Regions from separate parts of the Shewanella sp. 10N.286.51.B8 genome, predicted to be linked through region 3. Evidence: predicted binding sites of a transcription regulator. Region 3 holds the regulator's gene; each other region holds the start of a gene.
What was found. Region 3 encodes sigma-54, which starts transcription at its own class of promoters, with help from an activator protein. Its sites were predicted from a motif close to GTTGGCACGNNNNTNGNNT; they were not measured.
Positions count from the first base shown of each region.

Region 1 (10,097 bases), on a different contig from region 3:
AGTTTGTTGCAAAATACCCACCGACATCGCACCCGCACCTTGACCAACAAGGGTGACTTTTTCTGGGTCACCGCCAAAGGCGCTAATATTGTTGTGCACCCATTCAAGCGCGCGTTTTTGGTCACCTAAAGCAAAATTACCGCCTTTGTCGTTCTTACTACCATCAAGCCAGTAGCTACCTAAAATACCTAAACGATAATTTAGAGTGACCGCAATAAATGGTTTATCATCTAATGCCCCCTGAGCGACAACATTATCGCCTTGTACTAGCGGGTCTGAGCCTGAACCAAATTCAAAGTCACCACCATGAATAAACACATAAACCGGTAATTCAGCGGACTCGACCGTATCTTCTGGGCGCCAAATATTAAGGTTTAAACAATCTTCCGATTGCTCTTGAACCGTTAATTCAAGCTGCGGGCAAGCATCACCAAAAACCGTTGCATCGACCACATCTGTTAATTCTGTGACCACACTGTGCTCAAAGCGCGCAGAAGTCGCATAAGTAATGCCTTTAAACGCCTCTAACTCAACTCGCGTTGCCGTACCCTCTACATCATTAATCACCACTGACTCTCTAAGCCCCATTACGGTGCTATCACCAATGATCCGATCAATCTGCTGTGGTGGCAGTGGCTCGACAACGGGTACTTCAGGTTCTGGATCTGTAACACTAGGGCTGTCATCACTGCCACAGGCCACTAATGTTAATGAAATAAGCACTGCAAGGGTAGAACGGTAAAACACGGTCATAATTAACTCCATGTATCTCTGATTGCTAGGGTTTGGCTAGTGAATCATCAAAGTAGCTCAAGCCTAATATTAGGTTAAAGTTTGCATCTTTGCTGTATGAGCCTGAATAATTAAATTTATAGTAATTAATTTAACCCTTACCTTGTAATCGCTTATGAAGGATCGAACCATCATCATTAACATTGAAGTAATAAAATTAACCGCTATAGAGTAGTAAAAGCGTGAGATTTACACGGTTTAAAATCGATAAATCGCCCATCTACCCCCAATTGACGATAGCAATTCACGTTAGCCGTTTTGTGAGGGTTAAATCCTTCAAACGCGATTTAACAGATTACACAATGTCCATTAACCTTCTAATATTAATTATCAGCAGATCATAGAAACCGCTTTCGCTTCTATAATATTGCTAATTTGATTTAAAATATCTTTAGATTTTTAGCCGCTAAACGGCTAAATGGAGACACTAATGAACACCCCGAAGAACCTTATTAAGTTAATATTTTTTGCCTTGTTCATAACGGCCTGTAGCTCAAATCATCAACTTGAACAACGGGTTGATGCTAACAATTACAAAGATGCTCTCGTGGCGGCGGATCAAACCGAAATAGCTGAACCTTATCGATTTTGGGCTGATGAACAACCTGCGTTTTTATATGATGCAACCACCAACACCACACCATTAGCAAGTGCGTCAGAAAAGCTAAATATATTAGTGTTATCGGGTGGTGGTGCTAAGGGTGCTTATGGCACCGGAGTAATAAACGGCCTTTATGATAGTAATCAACTACCGCAATACACCATTGTCACAGGGATCAGTGCAGGCTCTTTGATTGCACCATTTGCATTTATTGGTGGTGATGAAATTCATCGATTAAAGCAAGTCATGCTAGGCCTTAACGATAAGGCTATATTAGGTAAGCGCAATTTTTTAAATGCTCTTTTTAAAGATGCCTTTACTGATGGCAGTAGTCTATATGAGCTAGTGGAGCAGTTTTACCCTGCTACAATGATTGATAAAATAGCGACTGAACACCAAAAAGGGCGTCGACTATTTATTGGCACTACGCAGTTTGATTCTGGCGAGCTGATGATCTGGAATATTGGCCAAATTGCTGCCAGTAACTTACCAAATAAATATGACTTAGTTCATCAAATTTTAGCCGCAAGCTCGTCAATTCCAGGGGTGTTTCCACCACAATTCATCAATGTTGAGATAGATGGAAAGCCTCTAGAAGAACTACATGTTGATGGCGGCATGAACTCACAAATGTTTGTCGACCCAGGTAATTTCGATTATGGGTTAGTCAATCAGGCTTTAGGTTATCAGCAACCAACTAATATTCACGTTATCCGTAACGGGGTATTAAAATCACCTTATATTTCCCTACATGATAAAGGCCTTGAACTACTGAATCGCAGTTTGAAAAGTATGACGATTCAACAAGCTAGAGGTGATTTATATCGAATGCTGTATTACAGCGAAGTAAATAACTACGATTTGTCATTCACTTATATTGACGACAAGTTTGATGCAGAACCTGCCACCAAGAAAATGTTTGATCAGCAGTACATGGAAGCCTTATACCAAAACGGCTATGACAAGGCGGTAAACAACAATTTATGGCAAAACCAAGTTCCTTATTAAAGAAGTTATAGTTTACTTTCACGACTCTCCCAAGTCATTACTGGGAGAGTAAAATCAAGCTAATACGTCATTATTAATCCCACCTTTTTACCATTTTATCAGCATTTTTAGTCGCTTTAGTTATGACTCTACACTTTTTGGAATAACTTACCATGTTGAGAACGACTTGAAACACTGAACATAATGGCGGCTTTATCAATAAGCTGCAGCTAAGTAACTCCTCTTCTTAATACTGTCTGTTGTTAGCGATTGCGCAATGCCTTAATGATACTACTATCAACCAAAGCAGCTGCATTCATCCATCAATATTCATGCCTCCCATCAAATACATTCCATTCTTCATAATATCGTTTCAGCGCCAGCGGTTCATGGCATGACACGTATGAATAGCACCTTGCAGAGGCTACTCAATTTCATCAGTATTCCAGTTAAAGTCAGTCCCTATAAAGGTTTAACTCATGCTCAACGTTAATGTGACGGGTTACATTGCAGCATTATCAGTCATTTAGGGCTTATTAAAGCCGAACCTAAAATTTTCCACCTTCCTGTGAAATAGTGACTGTTTAAAATGGAGACTAAGCTGCTGATTTAATCTTTTAAAAATACTCAACACAAAAAAGCCCATCATGAGTACATGATGGGCTTTAATAACAGGGACAGAATAATCAATTAGAAAGGTGTTACAAGCTATAATTTAAACGACCAAATATAGTTTATAAAACAGTGATGACATCTTGTTCAGGTAAACGCGATTTAGGTAGGCCAAAGTTATAATCTTCGCCCTCTTTGTGATAACCCATTGCTAGCGCAAACTCACAAACGTAACCATCTAACTCTTCTTTAAAAATCTCACCAATTAAGCTTGGGTCAACGCCTTCCATCGATGTAGAAGCAATCCCTAAACGAGCTAGCGTATGCAAGGTATTACCAATAGCAATATAGGTTTGCGCTTTAGTCCAATGGCCATTAAAACCACTGTCATCAGTATTTTGCTCTGCAAAACCAAAAGCACCATTTAGCATGTTGTCATACATGTCTGCCGGTAAATGACCTGACGACACTTCAACATCAACAACTTTTCTGTAGTCATCTTTAGTGAACTTAGGGTTATGGGCAAATAAAATCACATGGGAGGCTTCAGTAGCATGAGGCTGATTAAACTGGTGCATATTGGCAAACGTTTCATGAAAACGTTGTTTTGCCACATCAGTTTCTAATACGATAAATTTCCACGGCTGTGAGTTAATAGAAGAAGCAGTTAAACGAATCGCTTGTTTCACTACGTCCATATCCGCTGCTGAAATACGCTTACTTGAATCATACTTTTTCACAGTATAACGTTTATTCAAATCTGCAATAATTGGGTGTGACATAATGATTTTCCTCATAGGTGATGCCGATGCGGTGCATTTTAGGCTTTTCCATTGAGAAAAAAAGAGTGCTAGACACCAATCTTTATGGTGTATTTAAACCATAAAAGTAATAGCTAAAAGCAGTTCTTTATGGCTGAAGAGCGTCACGTTCTGCAAATAAAAATAACAACCCCATGGCTGTTTACAGGTTATTTTGACGAATTAAGCTGGGAACTTTCACTACATTATTGCTATTTATTAAGTCTAATATTGGTAACCAATGACCAAAAAAACCTAAGACTCTGTTTAAAAACATTATATTTAAACTGGCATGCACATTGCTTTAATTTAACTTAAATACAACATCTACCATAGTGACTAAAATCTGAGTCACTATGTACTATAAAGTCCAAGGAGTGACATTATGGCCGTGATTTTAGAAGATCGTCCTATTGAGCAAGTCAGAGAACAAGTTATCGATCAGTTAATTGTCAATTATAGCCACGGCATTATCTCTGCTGAAGCCTTTGAAAGACGCCTTGATGAGGCAATGAACTCCAGTGACCATCAAGAGATAATCGCACTGGTCGCAGACCTAACCTTAACCGCTGATACTGACTATAGTCAGCAAAAAGACCACCAGTTTGCGCCAAACTATGGCAGCAAAACTGCCACTGAAGATATGCGCTTAACCAGCATATTAGGTAACAGTGAACGTAGCGGCCAATGGGTGGTGCCAAAGGTTATTAAGGTTAATAATATTATTGGCGAAACCACTCTGGACTTTAGTGATGCCATTTTTCAGCATCAACATGTCACCATTGAGATTAATTGCTTTTTGGGCAGTAGCAGTATCTATGTTCCTGAAGGCATTAATGTGGTGTGTAAAACTTACGGGCTCGTCAGTAGCATTGAAAACAAAGCGCCTTCTATCGCAACCCGCCAAGCTCCTGTCATCACCATTGAGGGTAAGGTTATTTTGGGCTCGCTGGAGGTGTCTATCAAGCGCACCATTAAAGAAAAGTTTATCGAGTTTGCCAACAACTTAAAATCGGCATTCGATACTAAAAACTACTTTTGATACTAAGAACACAAGATCCGAATATAAGGCAAACCTCAACGATAATATTTGCCTTATTTCGGCCATTAAATCAGCTCTAAGCCATAAGTAACTCAATACCTAGCAATCGCCAAGCTGGGATTAGATGATGCTTCAATCAAGCGCTACTCTAAGTAATCACACTAAATACTCTAAGCAAGTCATCAATTGTTACAACAACCCCAACTTAAATGATGCTCGTAAGTTACCGCTTAGCTGTTAACTTGTTATAATCAGCATCAGCTTTAAATGACCCTATAGAATCATCAATGCAATGGTTCCAATACAAGCGTTATGAATACAATCATTATCAATAAAAACGCTAATAGTCACTCAATCCTAATCAATGCCATTAAACATCATGGAATGATAATTAAAACAACAGGAAATAACATGTATCGAATCGTCACTGCGGGACTGGTTACGCTCTCATTTGTGGGAAGTACCGACGCCTTAGCCAATGAATACGTGCTAAGTAAAGTCGCCAAGCCACTATCACAAAGTATTAAGCTCAACTTAGATCCAGTAAAAGATAACTTCTCAGGCAGCACAGCCATTCAAATTGAAGTGCTTGAAGCCACTAAGCAATTACAACTTAACGGCTTAGAATACACTGCTAGCAATATCCAGTTAGATGCCAAATCAGCTAACAACAAAGACTGCCAACTAGATGTAATCATGCAAGATACTGGGGTGGTTTTGTTTAACTGCCCACATACTATCGAACCTGGTGCATATTCTTTCTCAATGGATTTCACAGCTCCTTATAACCGTCAATCTGTCGGCCTGTATAAAACCATTGATGGCGGCCTGCCCTACTTATTTACCCAGTTTGAAATGAGTGATGCGCGCCGCAGTTTTCCAAGCTTTGATGAACCAGAATATAAAATCCCTTTTCAAGTCACCATCACAGCCCCAAGTACTGAAAAGGTTTACAGCAATACCCCAGAGCTTTCAGTTGCAACCAAAGATGGCCTGACAACTCACGTATTTGCTCAAACCAAGCCAATATCCTCTTACCTTGTTGCTTATGCTGTGGGTCAATTTGAAGAAATTGAAGTCACAGGCATGAAAGTCCCAGGGCGCGTAATAACCACTAAGGGGAAAATCGAGCTAGCCAAATATGCAGCCGAGCAAATGCCGTTAGTGCTTAGTGCATTAGAAGATTATTTTGGGGTCGATTACCCTTATCAAAAGCTTGATAGCGTTGCCGTACCTGAGTTTCCTTTTGGGGCGATGGAAAACGCAGGCTTAGTCACTTATCGTGAAGATATTTTGTTAGTTGATGAGCAAACCGCCAGCCAAAATAGCAAAAAAACTGCCGTTTCAATTATTGCCCACGAGCTAGCACACCAATGGTACGGTAACCTAGTGACCATGCAATGGTGGAATGACCTATGGTTAAACGAAGCTTTTGCCAGCTGGATGGCTGCGAAAGTGACCGAGCAAATTCACCCAGAATTTGAATCTAACTTAGCATTATCCAAAAACTACGTGATGTCATTAGATGCACGGGTATCGACCAAGCCTATCCGCAAGCCCATTAAAACCGAAGCCGACATTATGGACGGTTTAGGCCTTGCCTATAGTAAAGGCGAAGCAGTGCTAGATATGGTAGAAAACTATATCGGCGAGGCTGAATTTAATAAGGGTATTCGTCAATACATTAAAGATCATGCCTTTCAAAATACTGAAGCTGATGATCTTTGGAATGCCTTATCAAAAGCCTCTGGTAAAGATGTTGGCAGTATCTTAAGCACCTTTATTGAACAATCATCTTACCCTTTAATCGATGTGTCATTAGCAGGTGATAAGCTAACCCTTAAACAAAGCCGCTTTGTAAATGCTGGCACTGTAGCTGCAAAGCAGTCTTGGACTGTGCCAGTATCGGTTAAATACGGTAAAGGCGACAAAGTTGCAACCGAAACCATTTTACTCACCAGTCAATCGCAAACCATCAAATTAGCATTCAGTCCTGATTGGATTTATCCAGATTCAGACGCCATGGGTTACTACCGCTGGTTGTTAGATGAAACACAAATGAGCAACTTATTAGCCAATGCTAAAACCCAGCTTACAGCTCGTGAGCGTAAAGCCTTGATCTCAGCAGCTGATGCCTTATTAGATGCCGGCTTTATCTCAGGTGGTGAGTTACTGAATATTTTAGGCGCATTTATTGATGACCAACATCCGCAAATCGTCTCTGCCGCATTAGGTTACTTACAATCTCAAAAACGCACCTTTATTGATGACACCAACCAAGAGCTATGGGCTAAGTTCATTGCCTCAAGAGCACAAAGCGCAATCGAGAAGTACGGTGTTACTGCAAAAGTTGATGAAAAGTCATCTATTAGTAAGTTACGCCCAACATTGATTAACTTATTAGCTTTTGAAGCCAAAGATAAAGCCACAATTGCAACCGCTAAAAAACAAGCTGACTTGTACCTTAATGGTAATAACGATGTTGACCAGTACCTTATCGGCACTTACCTCAATATTGCAGTGTATTTTGGTGACAGTAAGGTATTAGCGAAAGTAAAAGCTGAATTTGAGGTAACGAAAGACCCGCAAAAACGCACTCGTTTAATGTATGCCTTAGGCTATGCGCCTACTGAAAAACTACAAAACAGCGTGCTAGCTTATAGTTTGACCGATAAAGTCAATGCGCCAGATTTACGCTATATCTTTGCAGGGCAAGCTTATACCGATGAGCGTAAACAACGCTTTAGAGATTGGATCTATGCTAACTTCAGCGCCATAAAAGCGAAACTACCTCCCTTTGCGGTGGCGATGATCCCATCGTTTACCGGTAGCGGTTGTGATTTAGCGGCACTGGATACAACCAACACATTCTTTAAGCCAAAAGTCGCGCAAACACCTGAGTTTGGCCGTACCTTAGCCAAGCTCGATGAAAGTGTTAAAAACTGCGTCAGCTTAAAGCAGCGTGAACTTGCCAGCGTTGAGAAATACTTAAACCAGCTCTAATCGGTCTGTAGAGCCTTAACTAAAAAGCCAGTCTCACGACTGGCTTTTTGTTGTTAGTGCATCAGTTAGCGTTTTTAGGTGGCTTAGACAGCTTAATATAAACACTTAGGGATATAAAAATCAGCGCACCGCCAATAACTTTTTGCAGCGAAATTTGCTCATCTAACAGACTAAAGCTTAAGATCATGGTCCAAATAGGCTCTAAAATCATAATCAATGCCGCGGTTTCCATCTTAACTTGATACTGGCCTAGAGTCTGAAATACATAACGCACTGACGTAGCGATAACAGTAGAGACCACAAACCAAAATATCAAACTATCATTGACCTCAAAGCTTAATTGCTGGGTAAAGGCAACATACACAGCAGCAACTAAGCCAACCATAAATAACTGTAAACATATCGAATCAAGTGGCTTAATACTGAGACTAATTTTTTTGTTCAACACAAAATGAACAGACAGCAATGAAGAGGCAAGTAAGAAATACCATTGACTGGTCTCCACTTGCCAGCCATTACTTAAACTCAGTAACATCATCCCTACCACACTGATGGGTAAAGCTAACCAAAATGCGCGGTGAGGCTTAACTTTAAACAAAACCCAGGCGGTCATAGGCGCAATGATCATCGCTAAACTCATGATAAATGCCCCTTCAGACAGGCTATTACTGATCGATACCGCAAACACCCAAATCTGTAACGACATCCCCAAGAAAATGCCTACTCCACAGGCTAATAGCAACTGCTTGGCTCTTAATCGCCAAATACTTTTATAGCAAAAAGGTAATAAAATCAGACTAGCTAACATAAAGCGGCTAGCAATAAACACTTCGCCGGGCATTTCATCAACCACAAGCTTTGACGAAATCCAGCCAACAGCAGCCAACAAGGTGGCAATAAATAAATATAACGCTCCGCGCATTGATAATTCTCTAGAGTAATATTGAAACAGACACAGCTCATCAGCGCCTAAAACAAGCAGGCCGCAGTGAAAATAAGATTAACTAAAGTGCTGTATCAATATGCATGGATCGTCATGCATTGATAAAAAGAAAGGTATTAGCGGTTAGCTTAACCACCCCCTCATATAGTAAAATAGCCACTTTACAGTGAAGTAAAGTGGCTATTATATTTTAACCTGTTTAGCGACTGCTTAACTAGCAAGCGTGCGCTTTATAGGCATTAGTTGCTAGCATACTCACAATAATCAGTTAAGCCTTTCTCATCACCACCAAATAAGGTGGCTGGATCATGCGCAGCCAATGGGTAACCATGCTTAATACGGTTAGGTAAATCTGGGTTTGCCACAAATGGGCGGCCAAAACCAACCATATCCACTAAGCCATCTTGTATCGCTTGCTCTGCGGTATCGGCGTTATACTTACCGGCATAAATGAGTACCCCTTGATATGCTTCACGTACCGCTTTTTTAAAGCCTGCTGGGGTTTCAGGAGCATCATCCCAATCCACTTCTGCAATATGTAAATACACAATCTTATGGGTATTTAATAACGCTGCTGCAGCAGTGTAAGTTTCAACAGGGTTAGCATCAACGGTGCCATTTAATGAAGTAAATGGAGCTAAACGCACCCCAACTCTGTCAGCGCCAATCGCCTCAATCATAGCGCCAACCACTTCACTTAAAAAACGTAAACGGTTTTCTACTGAGCCGCCGTATTCATCGGTGCGGTTATTCGCCTCTGAATCAATAAACTGGTTAATTAAATAACCGTTAGCAGCATGTAATTCAATGCCATCAAAACCCGCTTCAATCGCATTAAGCGCCGCTTGACGATATTCTTCAATCACAGCTTTAATATCTGCTTTGGTCATTGCCCGTGGCTCAACCACATCAACAAAACCAGGCTCTTGGGTGCCGTTGTCGATAAAGACTTTTACATTTTCAGCTTTAAGGGCAGAAGATGAAATAGGTTGCTCGCCACCAATATTATCAGGGTGAGTAACGCGGCCAACGTGCCAAAGCTGAGCAAAAATAACCCCGCCTTGTTGATGAACTAAATCAGTGGTTTTTTTCCAACCCGCAATTTGTTCAGGGCTGTAAATACCCGGTGTCCAAGCATAACCTTGACCCATTGCAGAAATCTGCGTGCCTTCAGCCACAATTAAACCCGCTTGTGCGCGCTGAGCATAATATTTTGCCATCATGCCATTAGCCAAGTTTCCTGGCTGTGAAGCACGTGAACGGGTCATTGGTGGCATTACAATGCGGTTGGTTAGTGTATGACGGCCTAGTTGCAGC
Region 1 is NZ_JBFRKG010000025.1:28,269-38,365, reverse strand. Features, by position in the region: gene AB4160_RS09995 (carboxylesterase family protein) at 1-753, opposite strand, end outside; gene AB4160_RS09990 (patatin-like phospholipase family protein) at 1,223-2,401, shown strand; gene AB4160_RS09985 (nitroreductase family protein) at 3,115-3,774, opposite strand; gene AB4160_RS09980 (LiaF domain-containing protein) at 4,178-4,834, shown strand; gene AB4160_RS09975 (M1 family metallopeptidase) at 5,246-7,837, shown strand; gene AB4160_RS09970 (DMT family transporter) at 7,899-8,759, opposite strand; gene AB4160_RS09965 (alkene reductase) at 9,020-10,097, opposite strand, start outside.
Region 1: AB4160_RS09980 (LiaF domain-containing protein) is a predicted target of sigma-54. The motif match lies at 4,079-4,097, and genes of this name have one in related genera.

Region 2 (10,097 bases), on a different contig from region 3:
TGGGCGCTTTAGCCCACTGGCTTTCTGAAAAGCCCATATCAATGTCTGGGGTTAGCATTTGATACTCGTGGCTGCGCTGCTTGCCGTTTTCAGTCCATTTAATTGTAAAGGTGTTCATAAAGGCAGGGTAGAGACCAAAAATGGGTACGCCACCTTCATCCATTACCCGCATATCATCAACTTGATAGTTTATGCTGACACCAGTTTCACCTTTGGCATGTATGGTGACATCCACATTGGAAATTTTATGGCCATTAAGAGTCACTAAAGCCGTTAGTGGGGCATTTTCATAGGGATTATGAATGATATAACCCAATGGCGCATCTGCCACTGGCATTGGCTTCATCCCCATGGGGTCTGCATTAACATTATTGATTGAATAAAGCAGTGACAAGGTCAATGCTGTATAAAGTATTGGCTTTAGCATGGGCACACTCTGAAATTAGTTATAGCGGCAGTATACCTTGGCATAATCGATAATAATGCAGTGTAACTAACAGAAAGTGTTATAATTTTTTACTTTTGATTAATAGCTCACGAAATAAGATTTTTAACTAAATTTAGGGAACTTTTGTGAATAGGCTGTGGAGTAACAACTATTTAAAAGCTATGGGGAAGTTAATTACAATTGTCTCAAAAGTGATTGGTAATTGATGCGAATAAAAAAGCCTACTTTATATCAACACGCCGTTAGCGGTTTTAAAGTAGGCTCTTAAGCTATTCAGCTAGCTAAGGGGTTAGCTATTTAGTTACTCGTCTTCACTTGGAGGTACATAACCTTCAACGGCAACATCTTTGCCTTCAAATAAAAAGCTAACCATATTCTCTTCAAGTAGTTTACGGTCATCAACATTCATCATGTTAAGTTTGTTTTCATTGATTAGCATGGTTTGTTTTTTCTGCCAAAGTGCCCACGCTTCTTTACTGATTGAATCAAAGATACGCTTGCCTAGATCGCCAGGGTAAAGTTGAAAATCTAAACCTGGAGCTTCTTTCTTTAAATATACGCAATTAACATTACGAGCCATGATTATTCCTTAAAGGGATTCCTTGACGGGATCTACTGCTAAAAGAGCGGCTAAGTTAGATAAAATCCGCTCAGTTGCTGCGGCTAATCCAACTTTCGCGGGATGATGTATGTTATACCAGAGTGTCTGATTTTGTTCCATTACACTTGAGTCAATTTGAGGCGATTGTTGATTTTCGCCGAGATTAACTAAGATAGGCTGAATATCTAAATGAAAATGACTAAAAGTATGTCTAAATCCTGCAAGCCATTGTGATTGTTCATTATTGTTGTTTTTTGCTGCGGCATATTCATTGCTGCTGTGATTAAACCCATTAGCACTGATATGTGCAAGCAGCGCCGCCTCAGTATCAAATTGAGGAAAACACCATAAGCCGCCCCAAATGCCTGCTGGTGGTCTTTTATTGAGAATGACTTCACCATCTTTATGCAGTACTAGCATCCATGCAGATTTTACAGGAATGGTTTTTTTAGGCTTTTTACCGGGGAATTCTGTCTGTCGGCCAGCAAGTTGCGCTTTACAATCAATTGCAACAGGGCATTGAGCACAATTGGGTTTACTGCGAGTGCAAACCGCAGAGCCAATATCCATCATGGCTTGGTTAAATTTAACCACATCTTTTTGCGGGGTTAACTTATCCGTTAAGTGCCATAATTGTTGTTCAACTGCTTTTTGACCTGGCCAACCTTCAATTGCGCCGTGACGGGCAAGTACCCGTTTAACGTTTCCATCTAATATTGAATGATGCTGACCAAGGGACAATGACAAAATGGCCCCAGCAGTCGAGCGGCCAATACCCGGTAAGGCTATGACTTCATCTAGCGCTTCAGGAAACTTGCCTGCATGTTGCTCACAAACTGTTTTAGCCGCTTTATGCAGATTACGGGCGCGGGCATAATAGCCTAACCCCGTCCAATGATGCAGTACATCATCTTCGCTGGCATTGGCAAGGGCTTTAATGTCGGGAAAGCTTTGCATGAATTTTTCATAGTAGGGGATAACAGTGGCAACTTGAGTTTGTTGCAGCATGATCTCTGAAATCCACACTCTATATGCGGTTTTATTGATTTGCCACGGTAAGGTCTTGCGTCCGTGTAAATCGTACCAAGCGGTGATCCGCTCAGAAAAGGAGTTAACTTTTTTCATCAGCGCAGTGTATATGGAGAATATTCTATAAACAAGGGAGCCTGTTAACTGATAAATACTTTAGTCATGGTGATTTTAAGATATACTTAGCCACTATTATTGGAACAAAGATGAAACTTTGAATAGTCGGCAATTTAAACGCTATTCAAATGATGAGGCATACATGAGCGACGTTACCACCGCTGAATTTAACGAAGATGGCAAATATATTCGTAAAATCAGAAGTTTTGTATTAAGAGAAGGCCGTTTAACCAAAGGCCAAGCAAACGCAATTGAAGCACATTGGCCTGCAATGGGTTTAGATTACACACCAGAAGCGATTAATTTAGCTGAAGTGTTTAAGCGTGATGCTGATACCGTATTAGAAATTGGTTTTGGTATGGGTGCATCTTTAGTTGAAATGGCTAAAGCGGCTCCTGAGTTAAACTACATTGGTATCGAAGTACATAAACCAGGTGTTGGCGCATGTTTAGTTGATGCCGGTGAAGCCGAAATTACTAATTTACGTGTTTATCATCATGACGCGATGGAAGTGCTTGAAAACAGCATTGCTGATGGCTCACTTGCCCGAGTACAATTATTTTTCCCAGATCCTTGGCACAAAAAACGTCATCACAAACGCCGTATTGTGCAAGCTGAATTTGCGCAATTAATTCGTCGTAAGCTTAAGATTGGCGGTGTTTTCCATATGGCAACAGATTGGGAAAACTACAGCGAGCACATGTTAGAAGTGATGTCTGTGGCTGAAGGTTATAAAAACCAATCAGCAACCAATACTGTAGTTGAACGTCCAGATCATCGCCCGCTAACTAAGTTCGAAGCCCGCGGCCATCGTTTAGGTCATGGCGTTTGGGACATAATGTTCGAACGTATTGCATAATTATAATAAAATATTGTTAAAATAAGCTATTTAATCAACTGACTAGGAAATAACCATGGCTAAGACCCGAACTCGCCGTTTACGTAAGAAACTACGTGTTGATGAATTCCAAGAATTTGGTTTTGATATCAACTGGACTTTTGATGAGTCAATTTCTGAAGCAGATATTGATAAAGCTGTTGATGAGTTCATTGAACAAGTCATTGAACCTCGTAAGCTAGGTTTCCATGGCGGCGGTCATAAAATGTGGGAAGGCATTATTGCAACACAAGAGATCGGTAAATGTACCGAAGAAGATGTTGCTGCTGTTAAAGCCTTCTGGGAAGCGAAAAAAGTGCCACAACTTGAAGTTAGTGCACTGTACGACATCTGGTGGGGCTAATATAGCTAATGCCTGAGCAAATATTGCTTGATGAAGTGGTCGACAAGGTTCGGCCACTTATTGGTTTAGGGAAAGTCGCAGATTATATTCCAGCATTGGCTGACGTAGATCCAAACAAAATAGCAATAGCAGTCACTGGCGCAGATGGTCACACCATTGGCGCTGGGGATTATCTTGAGCCGTTTTCCATTCAATCTATCTCCAAAGTATTCAGCCTTACTTTAGCGCTAAGTTTGTACTCCGAAGATGAACTTTGGAGCAGGGTAGGTAAAGAGCCTTCAGGTCAGTCGTTTAACTCATTGGTTCAAGTTGAGCTTGAACGAGGCATTCCAAGAAATCCATTTATTAATGCTGGTGCATTAGTGATAGCAGATTTAATTCAAGCGCGCCTTGGTGCACCTAAGCATCACTTGCTTGAAGTGGTTAGAAACCTGAGCGAAAACCCTCACATACTTTTTGATAAAGTGGTGGCTAATTCAGAATTTCAGTTTAGTGCCCGTAATGCCTCTATTGCCTATTTAATGAAGTCATTTGGTAATTTTAACGGCGATGTTGATACAGTATTAAAGAGCTATTTTCATTACTGCTCATTAAAAATGAATTGCGCTGACTTATCAAAAGCGATGTTTTATCTCGCCAATCGCGGTAAAAGCCTAGCAGGGGATCAAATCGTTACCCCAGTACAAACCAGACAGCTAAATGCACTGCTTGCTACCTCAGGTTTATATGATGGCGCAGGTGAGTTTGCTTATCGGGTTGGTATGCCAGGTAAAAGTGGTGTTGGCGGCGGCATTATTGCGGTGATCCCTGGGGACATGTCTATTTGCGTATGGTCGCCTGAACTTGATCAAAATGGCAACTCATTGGCAGGCACTCGCATGCTTGAGCATTTATCACAATCATTAGGTCGCTCAATTTTTTAAACTCGCTTATGTTGCTGGGCAAGTTTTTTATGCCCATTTTCAAATGTTAAGCTTGAAATCATCTATTGTCATATCCGTATTCTCACCACGATTGTTGAAAATCTTCTATTCTTAAACCCACTTATAAAATAGCGATGATGAAAATTACCAACATTTGGCTTATTTCACACATAGTTAATATAAATCCAAATCTAAAAGCTAAACCTATTAGTTATTACCTGCTTTAAGTTATTGATAAAAAGCTTATTTATGTTTTTGGCACAGCCTGTGCAATAACTTGGTATCAGTCTAATTAACATTGAAACTAGATATCAAAACGTTGGCAGTAGCTTAGTGAGCAGTTTAGCCACTCGCCCCATTGATTATCTACATAACGATTAACAGCAAGGATAGAGCTAATGAATACCCAAGGTTTATTTAAAAGTATTGCACTAACTGGTTTAATTTTTACCGCAGGGGCTATGACGCCTGCGGTGGCCAAAATGTCCCTTGAAGATAATCAATGCAACGTGACCCTAAACTATGATGTTACCGTTGAGCCACAAAAATTATCCTTTAGCGAAAAAGGCGCTGAGGTTTACCGAGTCGAACTTGGAAAGTTATATATTGATGGCAACCAAGTTGCACTAAATGATAAGCAAGCAGCTTTGTTAGCTGATTATTCTGAGCAAGTATCTAAACAGATCCCAGAGGTAATTGATTTAGTTGATGATGCTGTTATTTTGGCAACAGATGCAGTGAGCATGGCATTAACCCCTATTTTTGGCGATGCAACCGCGGCTAAATTGGATGAGCTTTTAGCTGGAATTCAAAGCCGTGTTGACCAAGCAGCATATCAACAAGGGGATAAGTTTTATCTTGGCGCGACAGAGTCTTCGTTAGAAGAAGCATTTAATGAAGAGTTTGAACAAGAAATGGAGCAAATGATTAAAAACTCCATGGGCAGTTTTATGATGGCGCTAGGGGCTGAAATGATGTCTTCAGAAGGCGGAAGCTTTGATGAAAAAATGACTGCCTTTTCAAGCAAAATGGAAAGAATCGGTGAAGATGTTGAATTGCAGATTTCTGAGCAATCAGAGGCCATAGAAGCTAAAGCCAAAAAAGTCTGCGGTAACTTTGAGCAGTTAATGGTGCTTGAAAGTGAATTACGTAAATCCATCCCACAGCTATCTTCTTATGAATTAGCTACATTCTCAGATACTGAGTAGCGGTAACCTTGTAAGTTCTAGCATTGTCAAAATGCACCTGACCTTCCCCTGTACCTTGTGCAGGGGCTTTTTGGTTAAACCATTCCTGCTTAAATTACCAATCAAAAACTTCGCCCGCCAATCAAGCTCTAGTTAACTATCTGTTATTTGCGCTACTTTGTAGCGATATATGCTAGCCGAGCTAGTCGTTTTTTGTCTAATTGCCACCGTTCAAGTTGAGAAAATGTCATTAATATTACAGTTTATCGTAGATTTGTTCTGATAAAAAAATTGTATATTATAAATATAGAGCCATTTATACAATTTTTGGTATACTCCTAAAACTATAAAACTGTATGGCGTTAACCAATTAACTTGTTGTTTTAGTTTTGGTTGGCTATTCATGATAATGGACTATCGAAATTTAATTTCTTTTTGGGTGAGTGGCGCAACGTTTAAAGAACCATATAAAGTAGGTGGCGTTTATGCAGCATTGTCTGTAATAAGCGACATTACTTGGAACTCAAAAAATATTTTTAATGTCGTAAACAGCTTAAGGCGACTCCAATGTTAGAACTATTAGAACCTATTGCTATTTTTACTCATGTTGCTAGAGCCGGGAGCTTCAGTGCCGCTGCCAGAAGGTTGAGTATATCTAAGTCCAAAGTAAGTACTCAGGTTGCTGATCTTGAACATAAACTTGGGGTTCAACTCATCCAACGTACTACACGTAGTTTAAGTTTAACTGAAGCGGGTAACTTGCTTTACATACAAGGTGAGGAGTTATTACGTGATGCAGAGCAGGCCGTTGCTAGTGTGCATAATCTAAATGATGCCACCCGTGGTGTACTTAAAGTCGGTATTTCTCAGTCTTTTGGTACCATGCATATTATTCCTGCATTACCTGAGTTTATGGCACGACATCCAGAGCTTGAGCTACAAGTTAGCTTACTGGATCATAAAGTCGATGTGGTTAGTGAAGGTTTAGATTTACTTTTGACTATGTCTGAGCAGCTACCATTAGGTATGGTTGCAAGACCATTAATGAAGTGTCAGTTCTTATTAGTGGCATCGGCAGAATATATTGCCCAACATGGCAATATTTCTCGACCAGAACAACTTGTTGATCATAACTGTCTAGTCTACCAAGGTGAGTGGCATGAGCACAGCATGTGGCAGTTTAAGAAAGCTGATGATTACTGTGAAATTGGTGTTTCTGGTAACTTCCGGGTTGATAATGCACCAGCATTAAAATCGGCCGCGGTTAGCGGTTTAGGTATTGCCTACCTAGCAAGTTATTTACTTGAAGATGAAATCGAACAAGGTACATTAGTGCCGTTATTACCTGATTGGCAATTGACCAACAACTTACCGCTACAGGCTGTTTACCCAAGACGTAAGCACCTTGCCCCTAAAGTAAGTGCATTTATTGAATTTATTAAAGGTCATATTGGTACTACACCTTATTGGGATGGTAAGTTTGATCATTTATACAAATTACGTAAATAGCCATTCAATGGGGTTTCTAAGTCAGTAACTAAAACTGGAAACATTGTTCGAATTTTAAAACAAAGTCGCAACTTAAGTTGCGGTTTTTTTATTTGCACAATAAAAACAATAACTTGATTGTCTTGTGCTTGAAAAACGTTCAGGTTGTTTCTGTGCTGAGTTATTAATGGAGTATAAAAAGCTGCTTGAACTCTGTTCTTAAATCAATACAATAGATTTCAGTTGATTCGGAATGATTTGAGTCACGCATCTTGTTGAGAAATGACCCCTTTTCAGCTTTTTGTGCAAATCAGCAACTTCGCAAGTTTTGAATCACTGCTGGCAGAGGTTTTAAAATCAGAACAATGCCGGCTTTGAAACCATCATCCTAGTTTTAATTGGTTTACCCCAGACATTGTGCTGGGGTTATTTTTTTCTGCTCTATAATATCCGCGCTTAATTTGTTTACTCTCTCGCCTTTGTACTTTTGTTCTCTTTTAAGCTGCCAATTGAATATATTTGTCGGGTATAGCATTTGTTAATGCACTCGTTATTGAACTTGTTATTGCCTTGGTAATTTATAGAGTGGCGCTCATTACTTAGATTTCATTACTTAGGCTTTAGTACGAGCCAAAAAGAAGGCCACTAAAAAGTGGCCTTAGATAACTTAATCGATTGGTTGATTAACCGCGATTTGAGTCTGCTGATTGGCTTAATAGCTCAGGTTTATTGGTTTGATTAATCCAATTGTCCACTTCAGCTTCTAATACATCTAATGGTACAGGGCCATTTTGCAGTACTAGGGTATGGAACTGACGAATATCAAACTTGTCACCTAATTTAAGCTTGGCGTTTTCACGTAGCTCTAACACTTTAATCATACCGACTTTATAGGCAGTAGCTTGGCCAGGCATCACCACGTGGCGTTCTACCATTTTAATGGCATCAGACTTAGCATTTGGGGTGTTGTCTACGTAGTATTGGATACCTTGCTCACGAGTCCATTGTTGAGTGTGGATCCCTGTGTCTACAACCAGACGACAAGCACGCCATAGCTCCATCGCTAAGCGGCCAAAGTCAGAGTAGGGATCAGCATACAAGCCCATTTCTTTAGGGAAGTATTCAGTATAAAGACCCCAGCCTTCAATATAGGCAGTATAGCCACCGAATTTTCTAAATTTAGGAATACCTTCCAGCTCTTGGGCAATGGCAATTTGCATGTGATGCCCAGGGATCCCCTCATGATAAGCCAAGGCTTCCATTTGGTAAGTGGGCATTGCTTTCATGTCATACAAGTTGGCGTAGTAAGTACCAGGGCGTGAACCATCGGGAGCGGGTTGATCATAGAATGCTTTACCAGCAGACTTTTCGCGAAAGGCTTCAACAGGTTTAACGATTAATCCGGCTTTAGGTTTAATATTAAACACTTCACCTAAGCGTGACTCCATATTATCAATTAGGTCTTTAGCTTCGGTAATGTAACGAGTTTTACCTTCATCGGTGTTGGGGTAATAAAATTGTTCATCATCACGCATGAAAGCCATAAACTCGGCTAAGTTGCCGGTATAATTTACTTTTTTCATGATCGCACGCATTTCATTATGAATACGTTCAACTTCTGCTAAACCTAACTGATGAATTGTTTCAGAGCTCATATCAGTCGTCGTAATACGATTTAGACGAGTATTATAAAAATCTTCGCCTAAAGGTAACTTCCACACCCCATCACGGCTATCAGCTTTGGCTTCTAATTCATGTAAATAGCTGATTAAATTGTCATACCCAGGTTTTACACTTTTAATTAAGGCTGTTTTAGCTGCCGCCAATAATTCATCTTTTTGAGCTTGGGTAATATCGAGCTTCTCGATTTTACGGTTAATATCACCCCATAGGGTGCTTTTAACTTCAGTATCAGTAAAAGGTGCACCCTTGATAATATTTTCGCTGTCTGAAATCACATAAGGGAAGACAAACTTTGGCGCGATAATATTTTTATCGGCGCGAATTTTTAATGCATCGATCACTTGCTCAGTTACATGCTTTACACCGTTTAAACGGCTAATGTAAGCCTGTGCATCACTGACATTTTCAACTTGATGTTGATTGATAAGGAAGGTAGCAATAAACGAATGACTACCACGCATCTGGTTTACAGGGTAATTATGGTAACGCCATTTATCATCGCTGATTTGCTGCTCTAAGCCTTGTTTCATTAATTTGTAGCTAAGTGCCGTTTGCTTGTCTAACTTAGCAACATTAATAGTTTCAAGTTGTTTTAAATGCTTTTTAGCTCTGGCTAAGTCTTCGTCAGCAGATTTATCACTAAAATCACCCCATTTGTCATAATCAGTTTTGATGCGTAAATAGGTTTGGGAAATCGGGCTAGCCATTACATTTTCCATGAACATACTTTCAAACAGCTCATTGGCTTTTTCTGACTCGGTGGTGGCTGTTTTAGTGGAGGCTACTGTATTGGTTAAAGGTTGGTGCCCTGCAGTGTGGGCGATTGCGGCGTTTGATAATAAGCTGGTTAAAGCAACGGCTATTAATGTCGTTTTTGTTGTTAGTCGCATAGGGTTTCCGTTAGCAAAGTAATAGAACAGGAGATCGATTGATATCCTAAATGACACAAGCATAAATGTATAACGTGAAATGTTAGCAATTGTGTCTTAAATGTTGCTGAATTTACAGGGTAAATGCGAAATGATTTATTTAGTGACTTGCAGGCACTTTGCTTAAAGCGCCAAGCTTAATGGGCAAAGGAAATCAAAAAAAGCCTAATGCATTAACCTTGTTTTATAAAGGTAATCCATCAGGCTTTTATATAGGCTAGTAATAAATAGGCTAGTAATAAATAGGCTAGTAATAAATATGCCAGTAATAAGTAGACTAGTTATATAGGCTAGTAATAACTTTAATAAATCAGCTAGCTATAAAGTAGCTAATCTAAAAACTGCGACAAAATATCATTAACAAACATATGGCCTTTGGCGGTTAATTGCCAATGGGTCTCAGTTTCGGTTAATAAGCCTCTTTTAATTGATTTAGCAATACCTTCATCAA
Region 2 is NZ_JBFRKG010000032.1:150,504-160,600, forward strand. Features, by position in the region: gene AB4160_RS12870 (aryl-sulfate sulfotransferase) at 1-427, opposite strand, end outside; gene AB4160_RS12875 (oxidative damage protection protein) at 750-1,028, opposite strand; gene mutY (A/G-specific adenine glycosylase) at 1,038-2,174, opposite strand; gene trmB (tRNA (guanosine(46)-N7)-methyltransferase TrmB) at 2,338-3,054, shown strand; gene AB4160_RS12890 (50S ribosome-binding protein YggL) at 3,110-3,436, shown strand; gene glsB (glutaminase B) at 3,445-4,359, shown strand; gene AB4160_RS12900 (YggN family protein) at 4,758-5,567, shown strand; gene AB4160_RS12905 (LysR family transcriptional regulator) at 6,114-7,055, shown strand; gene AB4160_RS12910 (DUF885 family protein) at 7,718-9,607, opposite strand; gene hemW (radical SAM family heme chaperone HemW) at 9,976-10,097, opposite strand, start outside.
Region 2: AB4160_RS12900 (YggN family protein) is a predicted target of sigma-54. The motif match lies at 4,614-4,632, and genes of this name have one in related genera.

Region 3 (10,097 bases):
ATTCACGACGGCATGCTCACCCGTGTTGAAGGTGGGGTATTATTAATCGCATTTTTCGCCTTGATGGGCTATTTCATTTGGAGCGCGATGCGAAATAAGAAAAAAGATGTCCTAGCTGATGAGTCTGACGCAGAGATCCCTAAAAATGTACCCACATTACATGCTATTATCTGGATCATTGTTGGTATGGTGTTATTGCCACTCTCGGCAGACTGGATGGTGACGGGCGCGGTAGGCATTGCCAAGACATTTGGCTTGTCAGATCTGGTCATCGGCTTGACCATTATTGCCATTGGCACCAGTTTACCGGAACTAGCAGCATGCATCGCTGGCGTCCTAAAAAAAGAAGACGACCTCGCGATTGGTAATATTGTTGGCTCAAACATTTTTAATATTTTAGCAGTGCTGGCCATTCCAGGGCTGATTGCCCCAGGTGAAATCGACATAAATGCAAGCGGTCGAGATTTTTACATGGTACTAGCAACCAGCACCGCATTAGCAGTACTGGTATTATCGAGTGGCGCTAAAAAGCAGCTTACTCGCTGGCATGGAGCCCTTTTATTAATCGTCTTTATTGCGTACCAAGTTGTCTTATTTCAATCACAATAATGGGGCATAAAGATGTGTGACTCACCAAAGCGTAACCCGAAATCGCTTTGGACAATAGAGAGATACATATGACAGAACAAACACAATTGCGCCAATGGGGTCGTCAAGTCATTGATATTGAAAAGGCAGCATTAGATAACCTTTATCAATATGTAGACTCAGACGAGTTTGGCCAAGCCTGTGAACTCATTTTAGAATGTAAAGGCAAAGTCATTGTCATGGGCATGGGCAAATCTGGCCACATTGGCAATAAGATTTCTGCCACACTCGCCAGCACAGGCACGCCTGCATTTTTTGTTCACCCTGGCGAAGCAAGCCATGGCGACTTAGGCGCTCTGGCAAAAAATGATATTATTTTAGCCATATCAAATTCTGGTGAAGCCAGTGAAATTCTCACCTTAATGCCCGTTATACAGCGCATGGGTGTCCCGGTAATCGCGATTACGGGTAAACCAGAATCCAATATGGCCAAGCTATCTAAACTGCATTTATGTATTGAAGTGCCTGAAGAAGCCTGCCCATTAGGGCTAGCACCAACATCAAGCACCACGGCAACCTTGGTGATGGGTGACGCCTTGGCCGTAGCATTATTGCAAGCGAAAGGCTTTACCCGTGATGATTTCGCCCTATCCCACCCTGGTGGCTCTTTAGGTCGTAAACTATTACTTAAAGTCAGCGATGTAATGCACAAAGGCGCTGATATTCCACAGGTGAAAAGTGAGCTCTGCATTACTGAAACCCTATATGAGATCTCAAATAAAGGTTTAGGTATGACTGCAGTGATCGATAATGCAGACAAGCTAGTCGGGATCTTTACTGACGGTGATTTACGCCGCGTCATCGATGCTGAAGTGAACCTGCGTACTACCGCTATTGCCGATGTAATGACAACCAACTGCATTACCATCAGCCCAGGTATTTTAGCCGCGCAAGCATTACAGATTATGGAAGAAAAAAGTATTAACGGTTTAATTGTCGTAGACGAGAACCAACGCCCAGTCGGCGCACTTAACATGCTCGATATGGTTAAAGCTGGAGTCATTTAACATGTCATTACACGAAACACTGCACCAAGGTTTTTACGGCCCAATCTCTGATGATGTTTGGCAAAAAGCCAAAAAAATTAAGCTGCTTATTTGCGATGTCGATGGGGTATTTTCCGATGGCCGTATTTATTTAAGTAATGCAGGGGAAGAGTTAAAAGCATTTCATACCCGTGATGGTTATGGCATTCGCTCTATTTTAACCAGTAATATTCATGTTGCTGTGATAACCGGGCGTAAATCTGCCATTGTGGAAAATAGAATGACCGCTTTAGGTGTCACTCATATTTATCAGGGTGTTGATGATAAACTAGTGCCTTACCAAAGCCTGTTAGATACCTATGGCGTTAGCCCAGATGAAGTCGCCTATATTGGTGATGACATGGTTGACTTACCTGTGATGAAACAGGTTGGCCTTGCAGTTTGTGTGGCTGATGGCCATCCTTATGTTAAACAACATTGCCATATGACCACCACCATTAACGGCGGAAATGGCGCATTACGTGAACTCACCGATTTGCTATTACTTAGCCAAGATAAGTTTGAAAATGCCCACGGAATGAGTATATGAGCCGAGTGACCTTCGCTATTATCGGATTTTTTGGCGCAGCCTTAGTCCTTTATTGGCAAGTACAAGTTAAACGTAGTCAGATGGAGGCAAGTAAATTGCCTGCCCCTGCTCGCCCTGATTTTATCGCCAATGACTTACGCACCACTGAATTTAATGAGCAAGGTTTAGTGCAAAGCCGAGTCTCAGCGAAATACATGGAGCACTTTCAGCAAAGTAATGAAACCATGTTTACTGAGCCTGTCTACCTTATTTATCCTGAAAATGGTGAAGCCGAATGGCAATTAAGCGCAGATTTAGGCAAGCTGAATAATGAAACAGGCAAAGTAGTTTTAGAAAATAATGTTATTATTGATGCAATAAACATCGACGAGCCATTACAATCTTTGACAACCACCATGTTGGCACTCGATATGAACACCATGATTTTGACCTCAGATAGACAAATTTTTGTTACTGGGTCAGATTTTAATATACAAGGTTTAGGCCTGTATGCTGATTTAAATGCTCAAGAACTTGAACTTTTAAGTCAAGTAGAAGGAACGTATGAAGCAAAGTAAACTTTTGATTGCCTCACTACTCAGTGTAGTCAGTATTGCCAGCGCCTATGCAAAAGAAGGCGATTTACAGCAAGAGCTTAAAGTCGCAGCTGTGAGCCAAAAAGCTGACATAAAAAACAATCAGGTCATCTTCTATGGCCCAGTTAATGTGACTCAAGGGTCGATTAACATTAATGCCGACGAATTACGCGCATTTGGCACCGAAAGCGGCACCCAAAAAACCATGGTTGCCACAGGTAACCCTGCGACATTTTCCCAAGAGTTAGATGATGGCCGTATTGGTACTGCCAGTGCCGATGAAATTAAATATGAGCTTGCCACTAGCATTTTAACCTTAACGGGTAATGCTAAATTGGACCAAGCGGGTAGCCAGGTTACTGGTAACCTAATTAGCTACAACATTGAAAAGCAGCAGTTAATTGCTGAAAGCACCGGTACTGGTGAAGATCGGGTTATCACTATTTTTCAACCAGAAAGTCACCCAGACTTGATTGATTCTGAAAAGAAAAAAGATGAGCAACCACATTTACCAGACAGCGCTAAACCCGGTGATGACACGCCACCAGCTATAATTGAAAACAACAATTTATCTGCTGTAGAGGCTGTGAACTCAACTGAAACACCCGAAGTAACTGAATCACTTAACGCTGAGGCGCAGGCGACATTGTCAGCCCCAGCAGCTGAGCAAAATGACTAATGACCCAAATTACGTTAACCGCTGAAAATCTCGCTAAGAGTTATAAAAGTCGCCAGGTAGTAAAAGATGTCAGCCTGACGGTAAAAACCGGCCAAATTGTTGGCTTACTTGGCCCTAATGGTGCGGGTAAAACCACCACCTTTTATATGGTCGTAGGCCTAGTCAAAAGTGATAAGGGCCGCATTCTGATCGATGAAGATGATTTAACCGCAGATCCAATGCATTTGCGCGCCCGAAAAGGCATTGGCTACTTACCTCAAGAAGCCAGTATTTTTCGTAAGCTCACAGTACACGATAATATAATGGCAGTGCTTCAAACTCGCAAAAGCTTATCAAATGAGCAGCGCATTGAAGAACTGGAACATTTATTAGAAGAATTTAACATAACTCATATCCGTGATAGCCAAGGTATGGCGTTATCGGGAGGCGAGCGTCGCCGAGTTGAAATTGCACGCGCATTAGCGGCAAATCCTAAGTTTATTTTATTAGATGAACCTTTTGCAGGGGTAGATCCTATCTCAGTAATCGACATCAAGAAAATTATTCAACAACTTAAAAGCCGTGGTTTAGGGGTGCTAATTACCGACCATAATGTCCGTGAAACACTTGATGTGTGTGAGCGAGCATATATTGTGAGTCACGGAAACTTGATTGCTGAAGGAACACCTGCTGAGATCTTAGTCAATCAGCAAGTTAGGTCGGTATACTTAGGTGAACAATTCAAGCTATAGTTAGCACTATTCAGTTTTTAGTATGGCATTCGCGGCCAACAACAAACCTTAATCTAGTCTATTTTTCTAGGATCATAAACTAGCGCCCACACTGTTCGTCGCGATGATGTAATTCAATTAGGGACAAGCGGTACATGAAAGCCTCACTCCAACTCAAAATGGGTCAACACTTAACCATGACCCCACAGTTGCAACAAGCGATTCGCTTATTGCAACTTTCCTCATTGGAGCTACAGCAAGAAATTCAACAAGCACTTGATTCAAACCCGCTATTAGAGCTTGAAGACGAATTCACTAAAGCCAAAGAGCCCGTAAAAGAAAACGCCCTGCAAACTGACACCGATTTTAGTGATAATAGCCAAGTCACCATAGAAAAAGACACCTCAACGGTTGATACCACTGAATCGCTCACTAAAGATTCTATGCCTGAAGAACTCCCTATGGATACCACATGGGATGAGGTGTATACCGCCTCGCCTACTTCTGGCTCTGGCGCAGTATCGAGCGGTAATGATATGCCGTTTCAAGGCGAAACCAGTGAAGGCTTGTATGAGCATCTTGAATGGCAAAAAAACCTCACTCCCTTTTCTGAAAATGACTTAGTGATTGCAACCGCCATTATTGATGCCATTGATGAGCGCGGTTACCTCACCCAGAGCGTTGAAGACATTTTGCAATCCTTAGGCACTGACGATATCGAACTCGATGAAGTTGAAGCTGTACTTAAACGGGTACAACACTTCGATCCCGTCGGCATTGCAGCGCGAGATTTAAGTGAGTGTCTATTAATTCAATTAGGCCAATACCCTAATGAAATTCCTTGCATAGATAATGTTAAGTTACTGATTAAAGATCATCTTGATTTAATCGCCGGTCGTGACTTTAGGTTACTGATGCGTAAAACCAAGCTTAAAGAAGATGATTTACGTGAAGCCATTGAATTTATTCAAACGCTCAATCCACGTCCAGGCTTGCAAATTACCCCCATTAAAGATGAGTACGTCATTCCTGATGTTACTGTACTTAAAAAGAATGGTCGCTGGGTGGTCGAGCTAAATCCCGATAACATGCCTAAAATTGGCGTTAACCAGCAATATGCAGCTATGGCCAAAGGCGGTTCAAGCCAAGCTGACAGCCAATTTATTCGTGGTCATTTACAAGAAGCTAAATGGTTTATCAAAAGCATCGATAGCCGTAATGAAACCTTACTAAAAGTGGCTAACTGTATCGTACAATTTCAGCAAGGTTTCTTTGAGTTCGGTGAAGAAGCCATGAAGCCGATGGTGCTCAATGATATTGCTGAAGCGGTTGAAATGCACGAGTCGACCATTTCACGGGTCACGACCCAAAAATACATGCATACCCCCCGTGGACTTTTTGAACTAAAATATTTTTTCTCAAGCCATGTAAGTACCGATGATGGTGGAGAATGCTCTTCTACAGCAATTCGCGCATTTATTAAAAAGCTCGTAGCTGCAGAAAACCCGAAAAAGCCTCTTAGTGATAGTAAAATGGCGACACTATTGGCTGAACAAGGGATTAACGTTGCTCGACGTACGATAGCCAAATATCGAGAGGCAATGCTCATCCCTCCCTCAAACCAACGCAAAAGCTTATAACTTTTGTTATTGGAGGATGACCTATGCAAATTAACCTGACTGGAAACCATATTGAAATAACTCAATCTTTACGGGAATACGTGCAAACAAAATTTTCAAAGCTTGAACGACACTTCGAACAGATCAATAATGTTCACGTTGTGCTCGATGTTCAAAAGCTACAACAGATTGCCGAAGCCAAACTGCACCTAAAAGGCGGTGAAGTGTTTGCTGTATCGCGTAACGCTGATATGTATGTGGCAATAGACGCCCTGATAGATAAGCTAGACCGTCAGGTAATTAAACATAAAGAGAAACTCACTAAGCATTAACGATGGAACTTCGTACCATCCTGCAGCCGGCGTGCACTACCTGTGCCACTCCGGGCAGTAAGAAAAAGGTACTGGAATTAATCAGCAATTTAATGGCTGCCCAGTACCCAACCCTTTCTTCACAGGCTATTTTTGAAAGTCTAATAGCGCGTGAAAAAATGGGCAGTACAGGTATAGGAAATGGCATAGCAATTCCACATGGGCGCTTAGATAATATCGAAGAACCCATTGCTATTTTAATCAAATGCGAAGAGCCAATCGCCTTTGATGCCATAGACAAGCAACCTGTAGATATTTTATTTGCGCTTCTTGTACCTGCAGATCAGTGCCAGCAACACCTAAGCACATTATCTAGCATGGCAGAGAAACTCAGTGATAAATTGATACTTAAACGACTTCGAAAGAGTCATGACGCTACAGAACTTTATCAGGTTATTACTGCATGAAACTTGTCATCGTATCGGGACGTTCAGGTTCAGGAAAATCAGTCGCACTGAGAGTGCTTGAAGATTTAGGTTATTACTGTGTTGATAACCTGCCACTGCCACTGATTGGCAGCCTGCTTGAACAGCTTAAAGATAGTAACGAGCTTGTCGCCATTAGCGTCGATGTGCGTAATATCGAAGAGCAAGGCAAAGTACTCAAAGAGCAAATTGCTTTACTGTCTGACGATACCAGCATTACCAGTTTCTTTTTAAACGCCAACGATAAAGTGTTACTGAAGCGTTTTAGTGAGACCCGCCGATTACACCCACTGTCTAAGAATCAAATTTCGTTACAAGAAGCCATTAAGCTTGAGGGGCGGTTACTCGAACCCATAGCCAAAATGGTTGATCACTATATCGACACCTCGCAAACTAATATCTACGAATTGAGCGATCATGTTCGGCAAATCTTGCTAGGCAGTGTTGATAAAGAATTAGTGGTACATTTTGAGTCATTTGGCTTTAAGCATGGCATGCCGGCTGAAGCAGACTTTATGTTTGATGTGCGCTTTTTACCGAATCCGCACTGGGAGCTTGAGTTAAGGCCCTACACAGGCCTAGATGCGCCCGTGCAAGAGTTCTTAGAGCGACAGCCTTTGGTGAATAAGTTTATCTGGCAAATTGAAAACCTTTTTGACACTTGGATGCCACATTTAGAGCGTAATAACCGCAGCTACCTGACCATTGCCATTGGTTGTACCGGCGGTCAGCACCGTTCGGTTTATATTGCCGATCAGCTCGCTAAACGTTTCAACAACTCTAAGCACAAAGTCAGCGCCCGCCATAGAGAGCTTGGCATTGAATAAGCTAACCACAACGCCAGCCAAAACGGTGGCCTATTCAAAGCAAATTACCATCAGTAACAAGCTAGGCTTGCATGCGCGAGCGGCGACTAAATTGGCAATTTTAGCTACCGAGTTTGACGCAACTATCACCCTTATCCAAGGTGAGAAACAAGCCAGTGCTGCCAGCGTATTGGGGTTATTAATGTTAGAAAGTGGCATTGGTAAAATCATTACTGTTGAAGCTCAAGGCCGTGATGCAGAAAAAGCCCTTGAGGCCGTATGCAAGTTAATCAACGATAAATTTGACGAAGAAAGCTAACCGCCTGCGCCCAGTAACATCTCCAAGGAAACACAGCGACTCACCTTTACCATTATTTTATTAGCTATACTCAACACACCACCAAGCAGTATTAGCGTGTTTATGAATTGCGCATCAAGCCATCAGATATTAGAAATTTCTTCATTCTTTCCGGTGAGTTAAGTTAACATTTCATCATCGTCTTTTCAGGAGTAGCCAATGGGTATTGAAGTCATCGACAGCGAACTGACCGAACAACGTCTTAATCAGCTTACACAAGCATTAGGTAGCGGTATGTTTGTTCATGTCAGAAATATGCTTCATGACATGGCCGCCTCCGATGTGGCATTAATTCTTGAATCATCACCGCCGAAAACTCGTCAAGTGTTATGGCAACTGATTGATCATGAGCAAGCGGGTGAAATCCTAGAAGAACTCGGTGAAGAGTTAAAAGATTCACTCATCAGCGCTATGACCCCAGAAAAAGTAGCCCAAGCCACCTCAGGGATGGATACCGATGACTTGGCTTACATCTTAAGAAGTTTGCCAGATGCTGTTTATAAAAAAGTACTGCAATCCATGAGCAGTCAAGACCGCCATCGCGTCGAACAAGCACTGTCATACCCTGATGACACCGCTGGCAGTATCATGAATACAGATACGGTCACTTTGCGTCCTGACGTTAATATTGATGTGGTATTACGCTATTTGCGCCAGCGCGGCAACTTACCCGATACCACAGATACCTTATATGTGGTTGATCGCAACGATCATGTGCTTGGTGGGGTGCGCCTTGCCGATCTACTCACCTGTGATCCTAATTCAACCATTCGCAGCATCATGGATCCTGAATTAGAAAGCATCCCTGTGGACATGCCTGATAATGAAGTGGCGCAATTATTTGAACGCCATGACTGGATTTCGGCCCCAGTGGTAGATGAAGCACAAAAATTATTAGGCCGTATTACCATTGATGATGTGGTCGATGTTATTCGTGAAGACGCCGAACACTCAATGATGGGGATGGCGGGTATGGATGACGATGAAGATACCTTTGGCCCCGTAATGAAAAGCACCTTCAGACGCTCGCTATGGCTTACCATTAACTTGTTTGCCGCCTTACTTGCTGCATCAGTAAGTAATATGTTTGAAGGCACGTTAGAGCAATTTGCCACCATCGCGATTTTAATGACTATTGTCCCTAGTATGGGCGGTGTGGCAGGCAATCAAACCTTAGCTCTGGTTATTCGTGGTATCGCCTTGGGTCATATTGGCCAAAGTAACTCCCGTTGGCTTATCGGTAAAGAATTAGCCATTGGTTTTCTTAATGGCCTCATGTGGTCGGTACTGGTCTTCTTTGCAGTGTGGCTATGGAAAGGTGATATGGCACTGGGCGGTCTCATTGGCGGCGCGATGCTCATTAACATGACCGTTGCCGGACTAGCGGGGGCCAGTATTCCGCTCATACTTAAAAAACTCAATATCGATCCGGCATTGGCTGGCGGTATGGTACTAACCACAGTCACCGATGTGATTGGCTTATTCGCCTTTTTAGGCTTAGCGACCATTTTCTTAATGTAGCGCCGTAAAACCCCCTCTCTCATCAGCATAAAAAGCGGCATTTATTGCCGCTTTTTTGTGCCTTAAAACCATAGAGTTTTAATGGTTACTTTTGTTTACCAATTAAAACCAATTCGCACCAAAATAGTACTTTTGCACCAAGATGTTTCACGCTCACTTTTTAGAGCTAACACTTTAAAAAAATAAGTCACTGTAATAAAAGGGTAAAATATTTATTTCATAATTGGCACAAGTATTCCATTGAGTTACGTATCACTAAAGAGGTAGCTTTTAATTTGACCAATTTAGTGGATAAATTTAAGCCTTATAAATTTGAATATCAGCAGGAGTCGATGATGAAATTATTACACACATGTTTGAATCTTTGTCGTAATCAGTGCCACTTTTATAAGCATGTAGGCTGTAGCCTATGGGAAGTAGAATAGTCTTATCGTTAAGCCGACGAAGTTAATCGCTTTTAAATGCTTGGAGCTAATATGTCAGCACAAACAAAGTTTTATCCCGAGAGCTTTCAGCAGCAAGTGATCGCTGAAGTGAAGCAACATAATCGATTAATTTCTGATGTTGCTAAGCAATACTGCATCTCAGCAAAAACGGTTTACCAATGGGTTAAAAATAAAGAAACCGCGATGACATCAAAAACTAATGCCGAGGGCGTGACCACTCGCAAGCGTACACAAGCTAAACAGAAAAGCGCTTTAGTGTCAGAGATAGCTCACTTACAACTTAAGTTATCTCAGCTGAATCAGCAGCTGTTATCGATTAATAGCAATTAGTGGGGATTAACACAGTTCCGACAAACTTGATTGA
Region 3 is NZ_JBFRKG010000008.1:35,035-45,131, forward strand. Features, by position in the region: gene AB4160_RS04155 (calcium/sodium antiporter) at 1-609, shown strand, start outside; gene AB4160_RS04160 (KpsF/GutQ family sugar-phosphate isomerase) at 678-1,655, shown strand; gene kdsC (3-deoxy-manno-octulosonate-8-phosphatase KdsC) at 1,657-2,223, shown strand; gene lptC (LPS export ABC transporter periplasmic protein LptC) at 2,220-2,780, shown strand; gene lptA (lipopolysaccharide transport periplasmic protein LptA) at 2,767-3,477, shown strand; gene lptB (LPS export ABC transporter ATP-binding protein) at 3,477-4,208, shown strand; gene AB4160_RS04185 (RNA polymerase factor sigma-54) at 4,343-5,827, shown strand; gene hpf (ribosome hibernation promoting factor) at 5,851-6,138, shown strand; gene ptsN (PTS IIA-like nitrogen regulatory protein PtsN) at 6,141-6,584, shown strand; gene rapZ (RNase adapter RapZ) at 6,581-7,429, shown strand; gene AB4160_RS04205 (HPr family phosphocarrier protein) at 7,455-7,727, shown strand; gene mgtE (magnesium transporter) at 7,926-9,287, shown strand; gene AB4160_RS04215 (transposase) at 9,764-10,063, shown strand.